3 regions of the Marinifilum sp. genome follow, and region 1 is predicted to be linked to each of the others. Evidence: riboswitches for the same ligand, from Rfam matches in the RefSeq annotation. Region 1 holds a riboswitch; each other region holds the start of a gene.
What was found. A riboswitch is a leader RNA that binds a small molecule or an ion and turns the genes downstream of it on or off. The one in region 1 is predicted to bind cobalamin.
Positions count from the first base shown of each region.

Region 1 (7,014 bases):
ATTACCAATCAGCACTTCGGTTTAAAAAAACTTATTCATTTTTTTCGAAATTCGACTTTATGAGCTCTAGTAATTTCTGAATGCTATTGCAAGTAAGAATGCTTCCATCCTGATGCACTTCCCACTCCATGGTTTCATCCAATAAGTTTACACAACAAGCTTCCACTTTTTCGCAGGTTACCTGATAACCTTCACGTGAGAGCGCACGTTGTGTCCAGAATCCCATCACATCATTACCTAAAACCTGGATGATCTGTTTTTTCTGGTAGTTCATGATAAAATTTCCTGTTTTCCTGTCGAAGTTAAAAGAATCATTATGAAATGTATCTTCGATACTACCATTTAAAACCAAATCCTCGGGAGCACCAACTTTTACAGGCATATTTCTTGCCATCAGCCAAATTAGGTCGGCAGCTTGCAATGCCAAATCCAATTCATGGGTCGATAGTAAAATTGCTTTGTTCGTTTCTCTGGCAAGACGATGAAGCAAACGCATTATTTCTACCCGGTTAGGCAGGTCGAGATGAGCAGTAGGTTCGTCAAGCATAATTAATGGTGTGTCCTGCGCCAGGGCCTTGGCAATCATTACTCGTTGCCGCTCACCATCACTCAATTGATTGATAAAATGATTGGCATAGTGAAGCAATCCTACTTGTTCAAGAGCCCATTTTATTTTCTGGTTATCTGCATCCGATAATTTGCCCATCCATGAAGTGTATGGATGTCTTCCCAAGGAAACCACATGGTAAACAGTTAAGTTACCAACATTTATACGCTCGGTAAGCACAATACTTAAGAGCTGTGCAATTTCTTTGAAATTTCGATCACGAATTGGAACTCCTTCTACTAAAGTTTTGCCTGCCAATGGTGCTTGTATACCGGCAATTGTTCGCATTAAGGTTGATTTTCCAGCTCCGTTTGGCCCAAGTAAACAAACCATTTCTCCTCTGCGTATGGTAAGGTTGATATCAGAAAGCAAACACAGCACATCCTTCTTTGACTGTTTGTAGCCAATGGATAAATCCTTTGTTACCAGAATATTTTGATTTTCATTCACCTCTTTCATATCTATTCTATCCACCAAAAGATGCTTTTACATTTCTACTTCTAACAATGACCCAAATTACAACTGGTCCTCCAAATAGTGCGGTTACCGAGTTAATTGGTAATGTACTCTGGTTGCCTGGTAATTGAGAAAAAATATCACATATTAACATGATGGCCGCTCCAATCAAAACTACTGCCGGCATTAAAACTTTATGACTTGCCGTTCGAAAAATGGAGCGTGCAATATGAGGAATCGCAACTCCAATAAAAGCAATTGGACCTGTAAATGCAGTTAAAGTACCAGCAATAAGCGCTGTACTTATAATTACGGCTATTCTTACCTTTCTTACTGATATTCCCACGCCGCGAGCATAATTCTCTCCTAGTAGTAAGGCATCCATTGGTTTTATCAGAAAAAAAGCCAAAATTAAGCCTGCAAACACAATTGGCCCCATTACTTTCATTTCTGTCCAACCTACTCCGGCCAACGATCCAAATGTCCATACAATGAAACTTTGTATTTGCTCAGGATCGCTAAAATATTGCAGTATATTAACTATTGCACCTGTAATACTGCCAAACATGATACCAATAATTAAAAGGGATACACTATCTGATATACGAATTGAAGCAAGTGCTACCAATAAAAACACCAAGGATGCACCTGCTACTGCAGCAACTACAAGAGCCCAACTTCCAAGGAATCCTGAAACAACACCAAAAAAGGCAGGTACAATAGCCGAAGTCATTACCATAAGAGCAACTCCCAAACTTGCACCAGAGCTAATTCCCAATACAAAAGGTCCGGCTAATGGATTTCGAAACAAGGTTTGCATCATTAAACCCGTTACCGACAGTCCGGCACCAACAAAAATCGCTGTTAATGCTTTCGGTAATCTAAAGTTAATTACAATGTAGTTCCAGGAATTTTTAACATCTCCACCTGCTAAAATGGCAAATACTTTTTCGAAAGGAATATTCACCGAACCAAAAATCAAATCCAAAAGTAAAAGTCCAATGATAAGAAGGCACAATGCGCCAAATAATATCGATACAAGTTTCCCTTTTTGCGAAATCATATCTTACTTCAATTTTTGGAAAAAATGCAATTCGTAATTAGGCAACAATTCAGGATGTAAAATCTTTATCACATCCTTAAATACAATGTCAGGTTGCATCACTCCAGATTCATACCAATCATTTGCCCCACTCTCCTTCATCCTTTTGGTATAGCAATAAACTTGTTTGGTTTTAAAGGGTTTAAACAAGCTATATCTTTTATCCAAACCAGAAAGGTCTTCCATTGTTCTACATTGTCCCGGCCCAAACCATATATCTGCGTCATGTTGCTTGTCAAACACTGTCTCAAAACTTAAAGGCATACTACCTCTGCTACTGTCAGAAAACCAATAATAATCAGCTTTACCATCGCGTAACAATTGTGCCATGTACGATTGCCCACCCGGCATATACCAAGTTCCTTTAAAATTATAGCCAGACAATATGCTAGGTCCAGTTTCTGCATTCGTAACCAAAGCTTTTAAATCGTTGTAGTTTTTATCAATTTTCTCGAAATACTGATTGGCTTCGGCCTCCTTATTAAAAAAGGCAGCAATAAACTTTGCCCATTCGGCACGAGCCAAAGGGGAAGATTCCATCCATTCGATATTATAAGCAACAGGCAATCCAGCTTGCATTAATTTGGTTTCTTTTTCCGTAATCTTCATAAATCCAGCAACCATAACCAAATCAGGATCAAGTTCAACAATCTTTTCAAAATTCAGAGTCTCAGCATGACCAACAGCTTGAATTTTTCCTTCTTTCGATTTTTTATCGAGATCTTGATCATATATCCTATCAGGCAAAGAAACGGCAACAATTTTATCATCCACTTTCAGAAACTTTAAAATCCCAATTTGAGTACTTGATAAGGCTGCAATGCTTTTAACGGGAACTTCTACCAACAATCCGTCTGTAGGAATATTCGGTACCTCCTCTCCTCTGTTTTTTAAATAATATTTCTGAAAAATCTTACCAGGATTCCATGGATCCCAAACAATTATCTCCTTTAAATTATTCTCAAGAATCTTGATTTCGAATCCTTTTGCGTATTTCAGTTTTGTTTGCTGATAAAAGGACGTATCAACAGCACTGGGTTTCGAATTCTTTGAAGTTTGCTTTTTTTGCTCTCCCGATTGGCATGCAACAAAACCTAAAACAGTAAGGAGCAACAAGTTTAGGCCGATCTTTTTTAATAAGTTCATTTTTCCACAAGTTATTGTGGGGAAGGATAATCAGAAAATACAATTCTCAAAAATCATACTCTCGTTACTCAGTTCCCCGAAGTCACGAAATAAGTTATCAACCGGGCAGGTATTCCGACTTACCCTCTTTCAAGGAAGGATTACGGCTGCGGGGACAGCTTTGGATTCACACCAAATTCCCTTTTCATTCTAAATAGCTAGAAACCCAATTGCTGCAAAGCTATGCAATATTTTGAAACTTCATGAAGTTTTAGCATCACTTATAGAATTTGATTTTGTTTATCTACTTCAAACTGTTTTGCTGTACTTCTAATTTTTCTGTGAATTCATCCAAACTTTTTGTGATAAGTTCGTGAACCACTATCTCAGGTTGAATTTCTGTAATAATATCTTTTACCCGTTCGGTTTTAAAAGGCAAATGCTGATCGATTTGCAAAACATGATTACGAGCTGCCAAATATTTTTCGGGATGAGTTAATTTTTCCCAATTCTCAGGAAAACCATTTTGTATTTGTTGTAACTGATATTCTCCCGACAAACTACAATTCAAGTGTAAACTTTTAATTTTATCTTGCACACCTTTCGACAATCTTGATATTCTATCCAACACAAAATCGATTGCCTCATCCTCGCAACGCAGCGCAGGATTTGTATTCATTAAATGTCCTGTATCAAGTAGAATATTCCAATTACTGAACTCCAGCCTTGCTGCAAAATCATCTATCTCAGCAGGAAATAACAGATCCAAACCTGGCCACCACAAATTTTCAATTGCAATGCTAACAGGAGGCTCACCATGCTTAAACTCTTTTGCCGTTCTATTCAACATTTCGGCTAAGCAGGAGCAAACTTCAATGTTTCTATAAGTATAATCACGAGTAAAAGTATGATCCAATTCAATATGAGCAGCATGAATAACCGCATGTGATGGATGAAATAAGCTAGCATACTCCCACATTTCTTTTTGCGTTTGTACCATTTCTGCGGCATTTCTACCTCCACAATAGAATTTCAAGTATTCAGGCTTTACTTCAGGAAAATAACTTTTTACCGCTTTCTCTCCTTTTCGCCAAACATCTAACCATGTGAGCCAAAAAGGCAAATGAATTGATTTTACAATTTCTCGGGGAATTTCATCTGATGGGTGATCATATCCTATTAACAACTCCACTCCATCAAGCTTTCGTTGGTTAATGTATTCTTTTAATCCCTCCCATCTATTATCAAATCTTTCTATATCGGAAGGATGAACAGAAAAGTCGATTAAGTTTTGATAGCTCATATTTATATTTTGCATCAAAAATAGCTTTAATTGACTATTTCCATACCCGTATTTTCAATCAATTTTTATCTGTTCTTTATCAGATCAAGCAAAAAAATGACGTTTTGCCGCTTTTTGCCAAACTCCGTAAACGTTATCATAAATACCAAAAACGAAAAATACATGTTATTAATGACAAATTTCTTTATTAAACCAATGTAACGCAAACAATTTCGGGGCTTTCCGCAACCGTTGGAAGTTCTTTTTTTTGTTATTTTTCTACTTTTCGAAGATTTTATTTAGATTATTTCTCTTAATAATCCATAGATTTACAATGTCAGCATGAGAGAAAAAACAAGAGCTGATTTTATTAACATTTAATTATTAAATCTTATTACAATGAGAACAAAAAATGTAAATCTAAAAGGAATCGTATTAGGAGTAATACTATTCTTAGGCGCAAGTTCAAGCTTTGCCACTGGTAAAATTAAAATTAACACCTACTTGGATACCGATTTATCTATTGTATCCATCATCAATCCAACAGAGACTGAATTAAAGATGAGAATTTATGACAATGATGGGAACTTGTACTACTCAAAAAAAGTAAAAAGTACTACAACCGATCAAAAACTTTTTGATTTCTCGTATTTGGAAGATGGCCTTTACAAAATCGTATTAACAGGTGCAGAAAAAAGAATCGAAAAAGAGTTTAGTGTAGAAGGAAGTAAGCTAAAAGTAGAAAAAAACAATCCGCTAAATGAAAGAACTTTATTTAGGTCAGAAAAAAACAATCTATTTGTAAGTTTCCTTTCTTTCGAAAACAAAAAATTCAACCTGTCGATTACAGACGAATTTGGTAACGAAGTTTTTGATCAGTCATATACTTCCGCTCCAACTTTCTCAAAAAAGTTTAATGTTACAGCTCTACCTGAAGGAGAATATAAAGTACGTTTAATCTCGAATAATAAAGAATACAACTATGCCTTCAGAAAATAGTGAGCAAAGTGGTTCCAGTGACCAGATGATGCTTATAAATCAAAAATTTTTAATAAGTGTATCCCTTAAAAACTAGAGATACACTTTTTTTATTTATTTCAGAATCGAAAATTTACTTCCTGCCGATCTAATCATACTGCTTGATTTGCAAATCACACCTATAAAAGATATCTTCAAGCTCCCTTAATTTAAATAGATCAGAAAAATGAAAAAACTATTATTTGTAATCGCTATCTGCGGTTTCGTATTAAGCTCTTGCGGAAACAAAACCAAAACAGCTAATTCAGAGGACAAAGCTTGTTGTTGTAAAGAAAAAACTGAAACCACTGCGGATCTTAAAAAAGGATGTGCCAATGGATGTACTCACGGTGCAAAAACAGAGTGTTCTGCCGAAGCCAGTGCTGAGCACAAAGGCGAATGTTGTAAAGACAAAAATACTGGCAAGTGTGAATGCAAAGAAGGAACTTGCAACTCTAAATGCGACAAGGAATCTTGTACTTGCAATCACAAATCAGAAGCAAAAGCTGATATCAAAAAAGAAACTAACAAAGAGTCATAAGAACTCTTAGTATTATACTGCTTGGGTCGTAGAGTATTTCTGCGACCTTTTTTAATCCCTAAAAATATCACGACATTAACAGACTTATACCTGCTCAATTATGAGCCTTAACTTTTGGGGGAAATAAATAAAAATATCGACTTTAGAATAAATTGAAAATGTGCATGCATACTAGAGATCTGATAAGACTACAAGCATTAATTAATTTGGAATGTGTAAAAATAAAACTTTTTTTAAAACCTTTTTGAAACATGTGGCGTAGAACATGCAAAACGATTTCCGTTTTTAATTTAAGGTTTAAAGTGAATAGATAGAAGAGGATGGAGTGGTTACCATCCTCTTTTGTATTTATATCCTCTCTAAATTTCGCCTAAGCCAATTTCTCCCATAAAATTAGTTTCCAACAACTTAAGCTACTTTCAGTTTAATTATTATTAATTATTCTATTTGTCGATATAAGTTTTATTCATATATTGCAGCTGAATTTTCCATGGAAAGTTCAGGTTTTAAAGTGAATATGAAGAAGGACGGAGTGGTTACCGTCCTTTTTTGTTGACCTTAATTTGCCAGTTTCCCCCTCACAAAACCAAATTTCAAACAGACTCCTAGGCCTACAATAAATGCATCTTTGTTATAAATCAGATTGGTATGAATTCCTATTCCAAAATGTCTGAAAAAAGCAATTTCCAATTCAGGTTTTAGAATAAGGCTCATACTTTCAGCTTTGCTGAATTGCCAATTATAATTTCCAACAAAAAGATTTCCTATTACTCCGGAATCGACCTTCTTGTAATCAAATGGTTTTCTAAACTTCGAATATGCAAATCCAGCTCTAAGATTCCACCTTCCCTTCTTGCTTCCCTTGTATGGAAAAACCATTCCTC
Region 1 is NZ_OZ246019.1:521,001-528,014, forward strand. It holds gene ACO05S_RS02035 (ABC transporter ATP-binding protein) at 32-1,081, opposite strand; gene ACO05S_RS02040 (iron chelate uptake ABC transporter family permease subunit) at 1,074-2,126, opposite strand; gene ACO05S_RS02045 (ABC transporter substrate-binding protein) at 2,130-3,311, opposite strand; cobalamin riboswitch at 3,399-3,535, opposite strand; gene ACO05S_RS02050 (hypothetical protein) at 3,595-4,608, opposite strand; gene ACO05S_RS02055 (T9SS C-terminal target domain-containing protein) at 4,972-5,571, shown strand; gene ACO05S_RS02060 (hypothetical protein) at 5,777-6,130, shown strand; gene ACO05S_RS02065 (hypothetical protein) at 6,689-7,014, opposite strand, start outside.

Region 2 (7,014 bases), 540 kb from region 1:
TACGTCAAGGAATACATTGTCTTTACCAAACTCAAGAACTAACCTGTCATATATCCTAACAGCAAACTCTCTAGTCTCTGACCTCCGATAGCTTATAAAAATTTTTGACATTTCTTTCGTTTTTAGGTTTCTTTTTTACTATTATCGTTTAAAGAGTAAATTGACCAATTTGTATTTTCCTTTGAAATAATTGTTTCAACTCTTTTTACCAATAGTGGGAATGAAATATCCGTATCATAAGGCATAACCTTAGTCTCAAACAAAAACAATTCTTTTTTCAGGCTTTCACAAGTAGTTCTGTATTCAATCCATTTTTCTTGATGATTGCCTAAAGCAATATAACTTGCGATTATTGTTATTAATACTCCTAAAAAACTTGTAAAGTATATGATAAATTCTCCACTGTTAATATTATTAATTGTTATTCCAGAAATAAAAGGTATTAAAGCAGCCGCAATAATCTCAATGATACGAAGAAGCCTAAATGTTTTCTGGTTTTTAATGCTTTTTTTGTCATACCAATTTATTTGGTCAACTAATCTTTTATCTATGTATTCTTCTGAATTCATGGCACTAAAGTTTTTTTTCAATATACAGTCTTTGGTCATCCTTGCGCATAACTATTAATTTGTGCACTGGTACACTTATTTTGACTCACGATTCCAAATCTAAGAATTATAATCAATATTATCACGATTCAACAGGTAACTTCGCATTGGGTTTGTTATCTGAGGCAAAATTAAATTTGCTTACATAAGCAATAGATATATACTGCATGTATGTCTGTATTAGTTTTAATACTTGGTGCAGATCAATTTTGCCAAGCTTACATTAACTTGGGTATTGTCCTGGAAATTTTCTAGCTGCGTTTCCTGAGTGGCAATTAACAAACCAAAGGTAAAATTGTGCATTAAACCACTTGCAAAAAGGGCTAGCAATGTAATTTAGGCCTTGCAAGTCGGTTTTCTTCTAGAGCAGATTACCATCTATGAGTGATCCCTTAAATGGTAAAATGATTTCATTGGGAAGGCAATTAAGCTGTTTAGCTTTTATTTTCCCCTTTCCCTTTCCACCAATTTTTAGGATTAAAGTAGGATTTGTATTTTATAAATAGCTCTTTGCCAACTAAAATGCCGCCTCCCCAAAACAATACTTCTCCTATGATTAGCGATAGGGTAGAAAGGGTAACTTTGCTTTTGGTGTCCAGCTTCATAAATGGAATGAACGTTGGTGGTTACTTCATGCCTTGTGATGATATGGCTTCTAAAGCTATGCGTCCATCAACTACATTAAATGAAATTGTAGACGCAATCTAATAGAAAATTAGGTGATTTTAGATATGAAAGGTCTTCCGTTTGGAAGGCCTTTTTCTTTGTATATCGATTTGTGAGAATTTCCTCAAAATATCGGTAAATAAAAAAGGCAGAAAACTTAATTTCTGCCTCTTCCATTTTTAAACAATTTATGATGTCAGTAGTAGTTTATTCTGCATCTTCAAGGTGATCCATCCAAATCGCGTTGATTTCATCGTAATCACCTAATCCTTTCATTACTGTATTAACAGTGTAACCGCTAGCTTCTAATCTTTCTTTCCATGATTGTTCTGCCGGATCAGTTTCACCTGTGTTGCCGTTCATATCGTTGTTGGCATGGTCACCAGCAATAGACATTAATGGAGTAATGGTAACTTTGGTCGCTTTTGGAGAAAGTTTATCAAGTTCAGCAAGAATACCTGAAATTGAAGTCTCATCTGCATCAAAACCAATACCTTCAACGGTACCTACAAAGAAGTTAGTATTGATTTTTTGAAGTTCATTTTGAAGCTTTAAATACTGAGCATCTGCAGAGTGTGGAGTTCCGTGTCCCATAAACAATACTGGACCTTCAGTAATTTCAGTAGCAAATTTAGCAGCCATAATTTCAGCAACAGCTTTAATATCAGCATCGCTATCTAATAATGGACGACCAACTTTAACCGTCACGCCTTCATATTTGGCTTTAAATTCAGCAACTGCCTCTTCCAATTCGTCGAACTCTTCACCCGGAATAACATGTAAAGATTGAACTTCGAACTTTGAAAACCCATCTTTCACCATGATTTCCAATGCTTCTTCTGGCGTATCATTGTCGATAATTGTTCCGTTTAGTGAGCCTTCTCCATTACCTTGACGCAATTTGTTGATAATAAGGTCAGATGTATAACCCCATCGAATTGTTTCGCCAGCAAATCGTTCTTTTGCTGTATTGTCGATATTCTTAAATGTTTCTTGTGGTGCTGGGAAAGAAGAACCAAAAGTTACCAATAGAATACCTTCTTTGTCGCCTAAATTGTTTTTGTCATCATTGTCGTCGTCACTACATCCGGTGAAAACCATTGCCAATGTACATAAAGCGATAGCTGATCTTTTAATTAAATTCATTTTGATTTTTTTGTTTTTGTTAATATTGATTTTGTTAGTTGAATTCAAATGTGAATTCGTGATTATTTACTAAAATCTACATCTAATCCTATAAAGAGCGTTCTTCCTGGATTTAATGTGCCGTAATGAGAGCCATATGGCCTGTTATCTGTATAGTTGAACAAGTTGTCGATACCAGCCGTGATTCTTATTTTATAGTTTCTCCACTGCCTGAAACTAAAGTTTGATGTTAGTTTCCAAAGTTGATAGGCGTCAGCGTAACTACGCTCAAGGTCTTCTTCCAAATAGAATCGGTTAGATTTATAAACACCAGATAAGTTGATATTCAACTTCTTCTTCTTCCATCTCTCAGTCCATGAAAGTTTCCAGGTAGCACTGTGTTCCGAAATACCATTTAATCTAATGTCCTGTGTTAGATTTCTGGCATACACATAGCTGTAGCTTCCATTAAAAATGAGTTGCGAAAATATTGGGTAGCTAAAGTGCCAATCTGCACCAAAAGTTCTTGCATCATCAATATTGTAGCGCTTTTTGCTTTCTTCAATTCCTCTTCGCGAGTGATCGTAGGTTGTGGGAATAATTTTGTAATCGATTTTGTCGTATAGGCGATTCAGGTATACACTTAAGCCAGTTTTAAACTTATTTGCACTAAATTCACTGGATAAAGCTAAATAATGTGATTTTTGAGCTTTTAGATCCTCGTTTCCAAGGTACAATCGATACATGCCCATGCGATTACTTTCATAGTAATAGTATAATTCTCTTAGAGTAGGGCTCTTGTAACCATTTGAGTATGTAAACCTGTGAGTGAAATTAGCCTCTTTATACATCATGGTTAATTTGGGAGTTAGTGCAAAACCTGATTTATCATGATAAATACTTCTAATGCCCACAACCAAATCAAACTTTTTGCTAAGTTTCATCTCATCCTGAGTATACAATGAGTAAGTGTAGGAGTTTACATTAGGTGTGCTTAGTCGGTATTTGGCTTCGAGGTATTCGCCTTTAACTTCGCTTCCAAAAATCAATTTGTGCCTGTCGTTTAGCCCTAAAACCCCTTTACATTGTAAAATCACATTCACCTCATCCGAATTTTTGAATCGATCGCCCGGATAGTAGGTTTTCTTAATCACATCTGAATCCGTAATATAGGTTTCGTTGTATTTGTATGGATATTCGGTATAATACAAATAGTTATCTGCATCAATACTGAAACTTAGGTAATCATTCTTATTAAGTTTGTACTTGCCTCCAAGTGATACAGCCCTGTCGTTGTAGTAATAGTTGTGCATTTGCGCCCTGAATGGAAAGTACAGTGTTTTTTCGTACCAGGACAAATCCATATTTAAACTCAATTTTTGATTTACCTCGTACTCTAAAAGCTGGCTAATGGTATATGCTTTACTTTTGTTTACTGGTTTGTAGAAGGTATGAACCAAAAAAGGCAAATCATGATTAGATTCCCATTTGTTGTTATACTTCATTGAATTCAGCTGATATCCTGCCTTCTGTTTGTAATTAAAAGTGGTTTTCCCCGATAGTTTTCCTTTGCTAAAACCAAAGCTGTTTAGTTGTTTAAATTCTCCATAAGCACCCAGTCTGGAACTAGAGTTCACGCTTGTTTTGCCTTTTAATTTTTTGGTGATGATATTGATTACACCAGCAATGGCATCTGATCCATACAGTGTAGATGAGGCACCCTTAACAACTTCGATTTGCTCAATATCGTCTGAGTTAATTCGACTCAAATCGGTATAACCACCAACACCACCAGTAAGTCTTTTTCCGTTTACAAGAACTAGAACATAGTCTCTTCCCAAACCATTTATCTTGATATTAGAACCCATAGAGCTTCTGGTATAATCTATTGAGGAAGAAATGCCAGAAATGATCTCTTCAATATTTCTTCCCGAAAGATCTGTAATATCAGATTTGGTAATTATTTCGGTTTGTACAGGGGTATTATCAATTTTGTGATGAGTTCCCGTTCCTGTTACAACCACAGGTGCTATGCAAAATGATTTTGGTTGAAGTGCAATATTAAAGCTATAAGGATCAGTATCTAATGTGATCGTTTGACTGAATTTTTCGTAACCCAAAACCGAAACAGAAAGAATATATGATCCTTTTTTAAGTTCATCAAATCTATATAAACCGCCATTATTAGTAGTTGTGGTAACATTTAAACCATCCAAATAAAGGTAGGCAAAATCAATACCTTCATTGGTTTTGTTATTGTACACCTTGCCACTAAGGCTAATTTTTTGTGAGAATGCGGAAAAACATACTATCTGCATTAACATCATGCAAAAAAACTTATGCATAGTAAAAATTTACTAATGCATTCCTGGAACAAATGAGGTAAATGTATTCTGAAAATAAAACCAACCATCATTAACTTCTTTTCCCGGAAGCAATAATTAAACAATAACTGTTGGCAGGTTTCCTGACTTTCCCTATTCTTAACTCCTTCCCATCCCCAAATATCGGGACAGTGGATAATGACTGTTAAGAAAAAATTAATGCCTAAGCATTAATGGGATTTACAGTAGCGGGTACTGTTCCGGAATTACACCGGATTCCCTTTTAACCCAATTTGCTGATTGCAAATCGAGCACCAAAAGCGTTGCAAATGTATTATTTTTTATTGATAAGAAAAATAGAACTGGAGTCAATACTTGTGTTAAGGAGCATTTTTTTGTTGAAAGCGTGCTGAGACAAAATAGATGTTCGATTCTGTATTTCTCTCATGAACTATTCCCCGATAAACTTCTATATTTACTGCCGCAAATCAGAATACAAATGATAGATACATTAGAACAAGGATTTTTTGGTATTGGTATACAGAACGGAAAAACACCCGAGAACTTAGGTGTGTTGTGGCGTTCAGCCCAGAATATGGGCGCTAGCTTTATATTTACTGTTGGTAAACGCTATGCAAAGCAAGCCTGTGATACACATAAAGCAACGGGAGCTATGCCATATTTCCATTACGATAATTTCGATGATTTTTATGCTCATCTGCCTAAAGGAGCTGTTTTGGTGGGAGTGGAGCTTGATGATAAGGCTGTAGAATTGGAAGAATTCAAGCATCCACGTCGTTGTGTGTATCTTTTAGGAGCCGAAGACAATGGCTTAACCAAAACTGCAATCGAAAAATCGCATCACCTGGTAAAGTTTGATACTCGTTTAAGTATAAATGTATCTGCAGCAGGTAGCATCATCATGTACGATAGAAATCTAAAAACTAAGCTTGGCAAGACTTTATATTGATTTTCTAGACTTTTTCTAGTACAATAGCAATTCCCTGTCCAACTCCAATACACATGGTGCAAAGTGCATATTTAGCATCGGAGTTGATGAGCTGATAATAAGCCGATGTAGTGATGCGGGCTCCACTCATTCCAAGCGGATGACCTAAGGCAATAGCGCCTCCCAAAGGATTAATACGAGGATCATCATCAGCAAGACCCAGTTCACGAGTACAACCAAGCGATTGGGCAGCAAATGCTTCATTTAGTTCAATAATGTCCATATCATCAAGTTGGAGTCCCGTTAGTTTAAGCACTTTTTGTGTGGCGCTTACTGGTCCCATACCCATAATTCGAGGCAGAACACCAGCAGTGGCCATGCCCAATATCTTCACTTTAGGAGTTAGTTTGTACCTTTTTACAGCTTCTTCGGAAGCCAATAAAATTGCTGCAGCACCATCATTTACTCCCGAAGCATTTCCTGCTGTTATACTTCCATTTGGTCCTGAAATGGATTTTAAACTGGCCAGTTTCTCCAATGAGGAAAGTCGGGGATGCTCGTCGGTAGAGAAGAGGATTGGTTCGGCTTTTCGCTGTGGTATTTCAACTGGAACAATCTCGTGAGCCAAACTTCCATTTTCCTGAGCTATTTGAGCTTTCTCCTGACTCCATCGGGCAAATTTGTCTTGATCCTCACGACTGATATTAAAATCATCTGCAATATTTTGTGCCGTTTGAATCATTCCTTCGGTACCATACAATTGGTCAAGCTTTTTATTCACAAATCGCCAACCGATTGTTGTATCTTCCAGTTTTTGAGTACGACCAAAAGCTGTTTCGGCTTTTCCCATCACAAAAGGAGCTCTTGACATGCTTTCTACACCTCCGGCAATCATAACATGCGCTTCTCCTGCTTTTATGGCTCTTGCAGCACTTCCAATAGCATCCATTCCCGATCCGCACAAACGATTAATGGTGACTGCCGAAACTATTTCAGGAAAACCAGCCAAAAGAGTAGCCATACGAGCTACATTTCGGTTGTCTTCACCCGCCTGATTGGCACAGCCCATTAAAACATCATCAATGGCGTTCCAATCCATATCGGGATTTCTGTCCATTAAGGCTTTTAAAGGAATTGCTGCCAAATCATCGGTTCGAATCGAAGCTAATGATCCTGAATATTTTCCTACAGGTGTTCTTATGGCATCGCAGATATAAACATTTGTCATCATATGGTTGCTTTTGGAGCCTAGTGAATGTGAGTTCGACCTATGCTTAAATTATTTTTGATCACTTTATACTTACCACTTTATACTTTCTATTTATTTGGCAAAGTGATGGAT
Region 2 is NZ_OZ246019.1:1,056,656-1,063,669, reverse strand. It holds gene ACO05S_RS04095 (toll/interleukin-1 receptor domain-containing protein) at 1-111, opposite strand, end outside; gene ACO05S_RS04090 (DUF4231 domain-containing protein) at 123-569, opposite strand; gene ACO05S_RS04085 (transporter suffix domain-containing protein) at 1,043-1,213, opposite strand; gene ACO05S_RS04080 (hypothetical protein) at 1,161-1,316, shown strand; gene ACO05S_RS04075 (sirohydrochlorin cobaltochelatase) at 1,482-2,420, opposite strand; gene ACO05S_RS04070 (TonB-dependent receptor) at 2,483-4,744, opposite strand; cobalamin riboswitch at 4,840-5,057, opposite strand; gene ACO05S_RS04065 (RNA methyltransferase) at 5,223-5,693, shown strand; gene pcaF (3-oxoadipyl-CoA thiolase) at 5,698-6,903, opposite strand; gene ACO05S_RS04055 (aspartate aminotransferase family protein) at 6,994-7,014, opposite strand, start outside.
Region 2: linked by a shared signal. The riboswitch ahead of ACO05S_RS04070 (TonB-dependent receptor) and the one ahead of ACO05S_RS02045 (ABC transporter substrate-binding protein) in region 1 are both predicted to bind cobalamin.

Region 3 (7,014 bases), 1.7 Mb from region 1:
ATTGGATAACACTGAACCACCTCATATTGTTGGTCTAGTAAATTGTTTACTTCTCCGGTTAATCGTAAAGAATATTTACTGAATTGGATCTCTTTAGAAATGGACAGATCATGAGTGTACCATGGCTGAGCATAATTTTCTTTTATATTTGCAACAGCTTCATATCTTTCACCTGTATAGATGAAGCTATAGTTTAGCCCCCAACCTTTATGACTAATGTTAGAAACTACCGATCCACTGTGCCAAGGGATGTAAGGAATTTGCCCACCGTACCACTCACTGCTTCTATCTGTAAAGTCTTGTGCTTTTTGATAGGTATAATTTAATAGTGTATTTATAGAAACATCTCTGAACTTGAACATTGTAGAAATAGAAGCATCAATGCCCCTAATTTCAACTTCTCCCAGATTAATCATTGTCCATCTAAATTGATTTGAGGTGGGCATGGCAATGATTTTATCTTCTACCTCGTTGTAGTAGGCATCTACTTTAAGTTTAATGCTTTTTATCAATCCTGATTCGAATAACTTATGATAGGTTGCTCCAATGTTATACTGTGTGGTAAATTCCGGATTCAGATTTTTATTCCCGATAAAAGTGTAGTACAAATCATTAAATGTGGGCAATCTGAAAACTCGTTTGTAAAAAGCTCGAATATGAAAATTGTTTTCAGAGAAAGGTTGATAGGAGAATACTAGCGTTGGAGTAAATTCACTCATGTTTTTCGCTTTTCCCCCCTCAACTTTTGTTGAATTTATAACCCTTGTATGTAGTAAACTTCCTTGAACTTTTAATCTTGTAAAACAGATAGAACTGGCCAGAGCATTCAAGTAGGTATATCTTTCAGGGTAGACAAAATTGATTAAATCGGCATCAAGGGTATTGTATTGTATATCGCTTGCCAGAGAAACACTCCACAAATCATTTACACTGTAGAGTTGAGCAGCAGAGAAATATGCTTCTTGTTGTTTGTAGTGATTATTCACATACATGGTAGAAACATCTAATCTGGGATCTGACAAATAGTGCATATAGTCATAAGCATATTTGGCATTCAACAATAGGCTGTAATTGGTTGTCAGCTTTTTCTTAAAGGATCCCTGAATAAAAAAATTATTGTCCCACTGTCTGTCCTGATGTCTGAATTTACCAGGTTCTTCTCTGACGGAAGCACCTGGATATCCGCGTTCTGAATCATATAGATACAGTTTTGTTTTCCAGTTTCCACTCTTAATTTTACCGAATAAACTTCCTTCAACACGTATCATTTTAACATCGCCGTTTTTTCTGGTTTCAGTGGTTTTGTATCCATCTTTTTTTGCATAGGTAAATTTGTATTTTCCGGATGTATACATATATTCAGTGTTGAAAGAACAGCTTATTTTATCATTGAGTTTGTGTTCCCACAACACACTCGGGTTATACAAGTCAAAAGATCCGGTTTTGAATCCTACGTTTAGATGATTTGTTTTCGAATCCTTAAAGATCGGAGTCTTGGTTCTTAAGAATAAAGCACTTGCTGAAGCATAGTTTTTCGCAGGCTGGAAAAGAGCACTTTTCTGTCCATTGTAAATGGAGATTGCTTCCATATTATCTAAAGAGAACCTGCCAAGATCGACAATGCCATTTTGAGCATTCCCAATTTGAATGCCATCATAAAAAACACCAACATGATGACTTCCCATACTCCTAACATTAACGGTTTTCAATCCACCAATACCACCATAGTCCTTTATTTGAATACCGGAAAAATATCTGATAGCATCTGCAACAGAGTGAGCATTAAGACTTTTAAGCTTCTTGCCTGATAAAACTTGAACAGGAATAATTTCATTCTGAACTTTGTCTCGGACAACATTAACTTCATGAAGATTGTATACTTTGCTTGTATCTACTTTCGTTTGCGAAGTGGCTGTATGACTGAGCTTAAGAATAAAGATTGCAATCAAACTAATTTTTAGGAATTTGTTCATGGTTTTATTTAAAAGAGATAGAGCGAATCTTTAGTTTAACGATTAGGCTTGTGTTGTTTAAGCCTTTAGGAATGAGGTTGTTTGCTTCATTTTTAGAATGATATGTTTGAATACATGTTCTGCCTATTATCGATAGATGAACTGTAGGAAAGGATTTTAGCATTAATCCTATGCTTGAATTGCTTGCTTGTTTTGTATACATGCCTGTTCTTTACAAATCATAATCATCTTAAATAAATTATAGATTTTACAGATAACAGTCATGTTTTCTAACGCATGTATGAAAAGCCAGTGAAAACCTGATATTATAGTTGATTATCGTCCATATCCCCGTAGACTGCAAAATCTATTGTCAACAAAGGCAGGTCTTCTGACTTATTCCATACTTAAAAGCCTTCCCGGTTGAATTAACCAGTGGCGTAGGATATTAAGTAATTTTTCCCTAAGGAATGGAACTTACAGCAGCGGGAACTGTTGCCGAATCTCACGGCATTCCCTTTTAATTTTACACTTTTAGCGGTAAAAGTGAAAAACCTTTGTGGTGGCAAAAGTATTTATTATTAAATCAAATCCAAAGGAAATTTATCAAATATCTGTGGGTATTGTTTTATAACATCAGACTAAAAATTCTGATACCAGTTTCATTTTTAGAATCATACCCTGACATTTACAGCTTGGTGACAGTCAGAGCATGACTTGGGGGATGGTTCTTCTTTTTGTGTTTGATGCTCTCACTGGAGTGAGGGTATCAATGGTTTACTGCGGGGAACCAGGTTTCGAAGATGTAAGACAGAATGCAGGTGGTGTTTTCGAGTCATATCCTGACATTTACAGCTTGGTGATAGTCAGAGCATAACTTGGGGCATGGTGTTTTTTTGTGGTTGATATTTCCTGGAGATTGGCGCGGTTAGCAGGTGGTGTTTTCGAGTCATACCCTGACATTAACAGCTTGGTGATAGTCATAGCATGACTAGTGGGATGGTTCTTCTTTTTGTGGTTGATGCTCTCACTGGAGTGAGGGTATCAATGGTTTACTGCGGGGAACCAGGTTTCGAAGATGTAAGATAGAAAGTAGGTTGTGTTTTCGAGTCATAGCCTGACATTTACAGCTTGGTAATAGTCAGAGCATGACTTGTGGGATGGTTCTTCTTTTTGTGGTTGATGCTCTCACTGGAGTGAGGGTATCAATGGTTTACTGCCGGGAACCAGGTTTCGAAGATGTAAGACAGAAAGCAGGTTGTGTTTTTCGAGTCATAGCCTGACATTTACCGCTTGATGACAGTCAGAGCATGACTTGTGGGATGGTAATAATTGATATTGAATTCAAAAAAAAGACCCATCAGAAACTGACAGGTCTAGAACTTGAAATATAATATCTTGATGGTTTAAGCCTCTTCGTAGAAAAATTTATCAGCGAAAGCTGGTTTCAAATCATCTAACCAAAGTGCTTTAGGATCATATTTTGCAAAGAATGGACGTCCAACCCAGTCGGAGTTTCTTCCTTGAATAAAGTTCAAAACATAAACCTTTTCTCCGTTGATTTCGCTGATACCGGAAACCTGAACTTTTCCGGGGTTGGCCGACATACTTGGTCCGCGAACTGTACGACAAACACCACTAACTTGAGAGTAGGCTCTACGGAATATATTCCAAGCCTCTTCCAAAGTAACGGCAAAGTATTCTTGAGCACCTGTTTCACGAGCAATAAACATGTAGTAAGGAATCATTCCCCAGTCTACCTGTTTTCTCCACATGCGAGCCCACATGTCGGCATCAAAGTTCAAGTGTTTCATTAATGGAGATTGAGTACGAATTACCGCACCTGTAGCTCGAATATTTTTCACAGCTTGCTCTACAGCTTGGCTGCTCATTTCGTTGATATGATTAAAGTGTGCCATTACAGAAAGGTTCAATCCATTATCATGAATCTTTTTGAACACATCCAACAATTGCCCGGCATCATCATCGCTGGTGTAACGATATGGCCAGTAAGCTAATGTTTTTGTACCAATTCTGATTGTTTTAAGATTTGGAATGTCAGCAGCAATAATCGCATCGATATATTGTTCGAATACCTTTGATTTCATCACCATTGGATCGCCGCCTGTAAACAACAAATCAGTAATTGACGGGTTTTGACGCAAATACTCAATGATTAAATCCACCTGCTTCATGGCAAATTTCAGCTCATCAATACCTGTAAATTGCGGCCAACGAAAACAGAAAGTGCAGTATGCATGACAAGTTTGTCCCTGCGATGGGAAAAACAACATGGTTTCGTCGTATTTGTGCTGAATGCCAACTAATTTTTCTCCGTTAAGTTCAGGAACATTGTGTACCTGTCCTGCCGGATTAGGGTTCAACTCCATTCTAATTTGGTTGGCAGCTTTTGTGATTTCAGGTCTTGAAGCACCACTTCTTACCAATTCAGCCATTCTGTTGTAATGTTCGGCCGAAAGCATATCTTTTTGAGGGAAAGTAAGGATGAAAATCGGATCATTTTCGAACTTATCCCAATTAATCAATTCATCTACAACGTAATTATTTGCTTTAAAAGGAAGAACCTCTCCAACAACTTCAATGTCAAAAATTTGTTCGTCGCTCAGGTTACTAATCTGAGGAATTTTTTTAAAGGTCTTCAGTGTGTAAGCTCTATACTTCATAGGCTAATATCCAGTTTAATGTTTTAGCAGCCATCGATTATTGAAAACGATTGCCCCCTAGTTGCAATTATTCTATTAACAAACAAGCTATTAGGATATGGTAGCATGACGTGTGTGTAACTCGTTTGAGTTAAAAAAGGCTACAAATGAGATTCCCCAGTTTTAAGATAGGGAAAAATTGGGATAATTTCCACATAAACTGCTCATCGTCAGATGTAAAGGAAGACTAGTATCCCAGCGTATCAAATAGCTGTGGCACAAAAGTATAATAATTAAAATTTTTAAACAAGCTTGTTTGGAGCTTAAGTATTTGTAATCCTGTTAGATTTAACCTTAGTGTAGCTCTAATTTATATTGCAGGAATGAGCTATAAAGATTACTTTTGCTGAGGATCAGGAAGAAGGCTGTGTTGTGTTAAATGCTTAATTTAACAGCTTGTGCCGGCGTTCTAAATAAATATTTTTCATACTCTTATTTTTAATGAAAAGAAGTGATATAGACTTAATGGCTCCGGTAGGATCTTATGAATCCTTAATGGCAGCTATTCAGGGGGGAGCGAACTCGATATATTTTGGTATCGAACAATTAAATATGCGATCAAGATCGGCAAATAACTTTGGCTTTGAAGATCTGCAAAAAATTGCAAGCATCTGCAAAGAGAAGCATGTAAAATCTTACCTAACAGTGAATACCGTATTGTTCGATCATGATATCAAATTGATGTATAAAATTGTTGATGCAGCAAAGGAGAGCGGACTTACTGCTATTATTGCATCGGATGTTTCGGCAATTATGTATGCACGATCGATTGATGTTGAGGTACACATTTCGACACAGTGCAATATCACCAATATTGAAGCGCTTAAATTCTACGCCCAATTTGCCGATGTGGTGGTTTTGGCTCGAGAGTTAGATTTGAATCAGGTAAAAGCCATTTACGATCAGATTGAAGAGCAAGATATTCGCGGTCCTAAAGGAGAATTGGTTCAGATTGAAATGTTTGCTCATGGAGCTTTGTGCATGGCAGTGTCAGGAAAATGTTATTTGAGTTTGCATGAAAAAAATTCATCAGGAAACCGCGGAGCATGCATGCAAACCTGTAGAAAAGCTTATTCGGTAAGGGAAAAAGAATCTGGTAACGAATTGGAAATTGATAATGAATACATCATGTCACCAAAAGATTTGTGTACCATTGGATTTCTTAATAAAATGTTGGATGCAGGAGTCCGAGTTCTTAAATTCGAGGGTCGCGCACGTTCTCCGGAATATGTGAAGACTGTAGTTAGTTGTTACAACGAAGCAGTTGATTCCTATTTGGATGAATCTTATAACAAAGAAAAAATTGAGGTCTGGATGGAACGTTTGTCAACGGTTTTCAATCGTGGGTTTTGGGATGGATATTACCTTGGACAAAAGTTGGGAGAATGGAGTAACGAATATGGAAACCGTGCCACCAAGCGTAAAATGTTGGTGGGAAAGGGAACCAATTACTTTGGCAAGATTAAAGTAGCCGAATTCCTTTTGGAATCGAATGAACTTGCGGTTGGCGATAATATACTAATTACAGGCCCAACAACAGGAGTTGTAGAAACAACAATTAAAGAGATCCGTGTAGATCTAAAACCAGTTGAAAAAGCAGTTAAAGGAGATAGCTTCTCAATTGCTCTGGATACAATGATTCGTCGATCAGACAAACTATACAAGATTGTTGAAGTAAGCAATGATCTGATACAGTAGAAAGTGTGGAAAAGTTGAAGATTCAAACAGTCAAACAGTCGAAAGGTCAAATAGTCCAAAGAAATTATTCAGTAATAAAGAATTACCCTGAAAAGTTAAAATGATTATAGCCTAGGGCAACGCCCAAGGTGATATTGTAGTTTTTTAATAGTCGCATCTGCTGGGGTTAAGGTTTTAGGATGACTTCATGCGACTTTAAATGGAATCCAAAATAATTAAAGCAAAACAGACATGAATAAATTTGTTTTAACATTGATGTCCTTATTTGTTGCGCTATCCCTTACAGCCAACAATCACCAAGGATCTTTACTAAAAAAGGGAGATAATGTTCCTGAATTCACAGTCACTACTCTTGATGGAGAAGAAATGGCTATTAATAAGCTAAAGGGCAAAGTTGTATTGATCAATTTTTTTGCTACCTGGTGCGGGCCATGCATGAAGGAGTTGCCTGAAGTTCAAAAGCAATTGTGGCCAAAATTTAAAGATGAAAATTTTGTAATGATTTCGATTGGACGTCAGCATAGCAAAGAGGAATTAATGAAGTGGAACAAGACGAAAGGCTTTACTTTCCCTATTGCTCCGGATCCTAAGCGAGAAGTCTATTCAAAATTTGCCAATCAGTACATTCCTCGTAACTTTAT
Region 3 is NZ_OZ246019.1:2,184,088-2,191,101, forward strand. It holds gene ACO05S_RS08770 (TonB-dependent receptor) at 1-1,973, opposite strand, end outside; cobalamin riboswitch at 2,317-2,526, opposite strand; gene ACO05S_RS08775 (KamA family radical SAM protein) at 3,359-4,636, opposite strand; gene ACO05S_RS08780 (peptidase U32 family protein) at 5,117-6,373, shown strand; gene ACO05S_RS08785 (TlpA family protein disulfide reductase) at 6,605-7,014, shown strand, end outside.
Region 3: linked by a shared signal. The riboswitch ahead of ACO05S_RS08770 (TonB-dependent receptor) and the one ahead of ACO05S_RS02045 (ABC transporter substrate-binding protein) in region 1 are both predicted to bind cobalamin.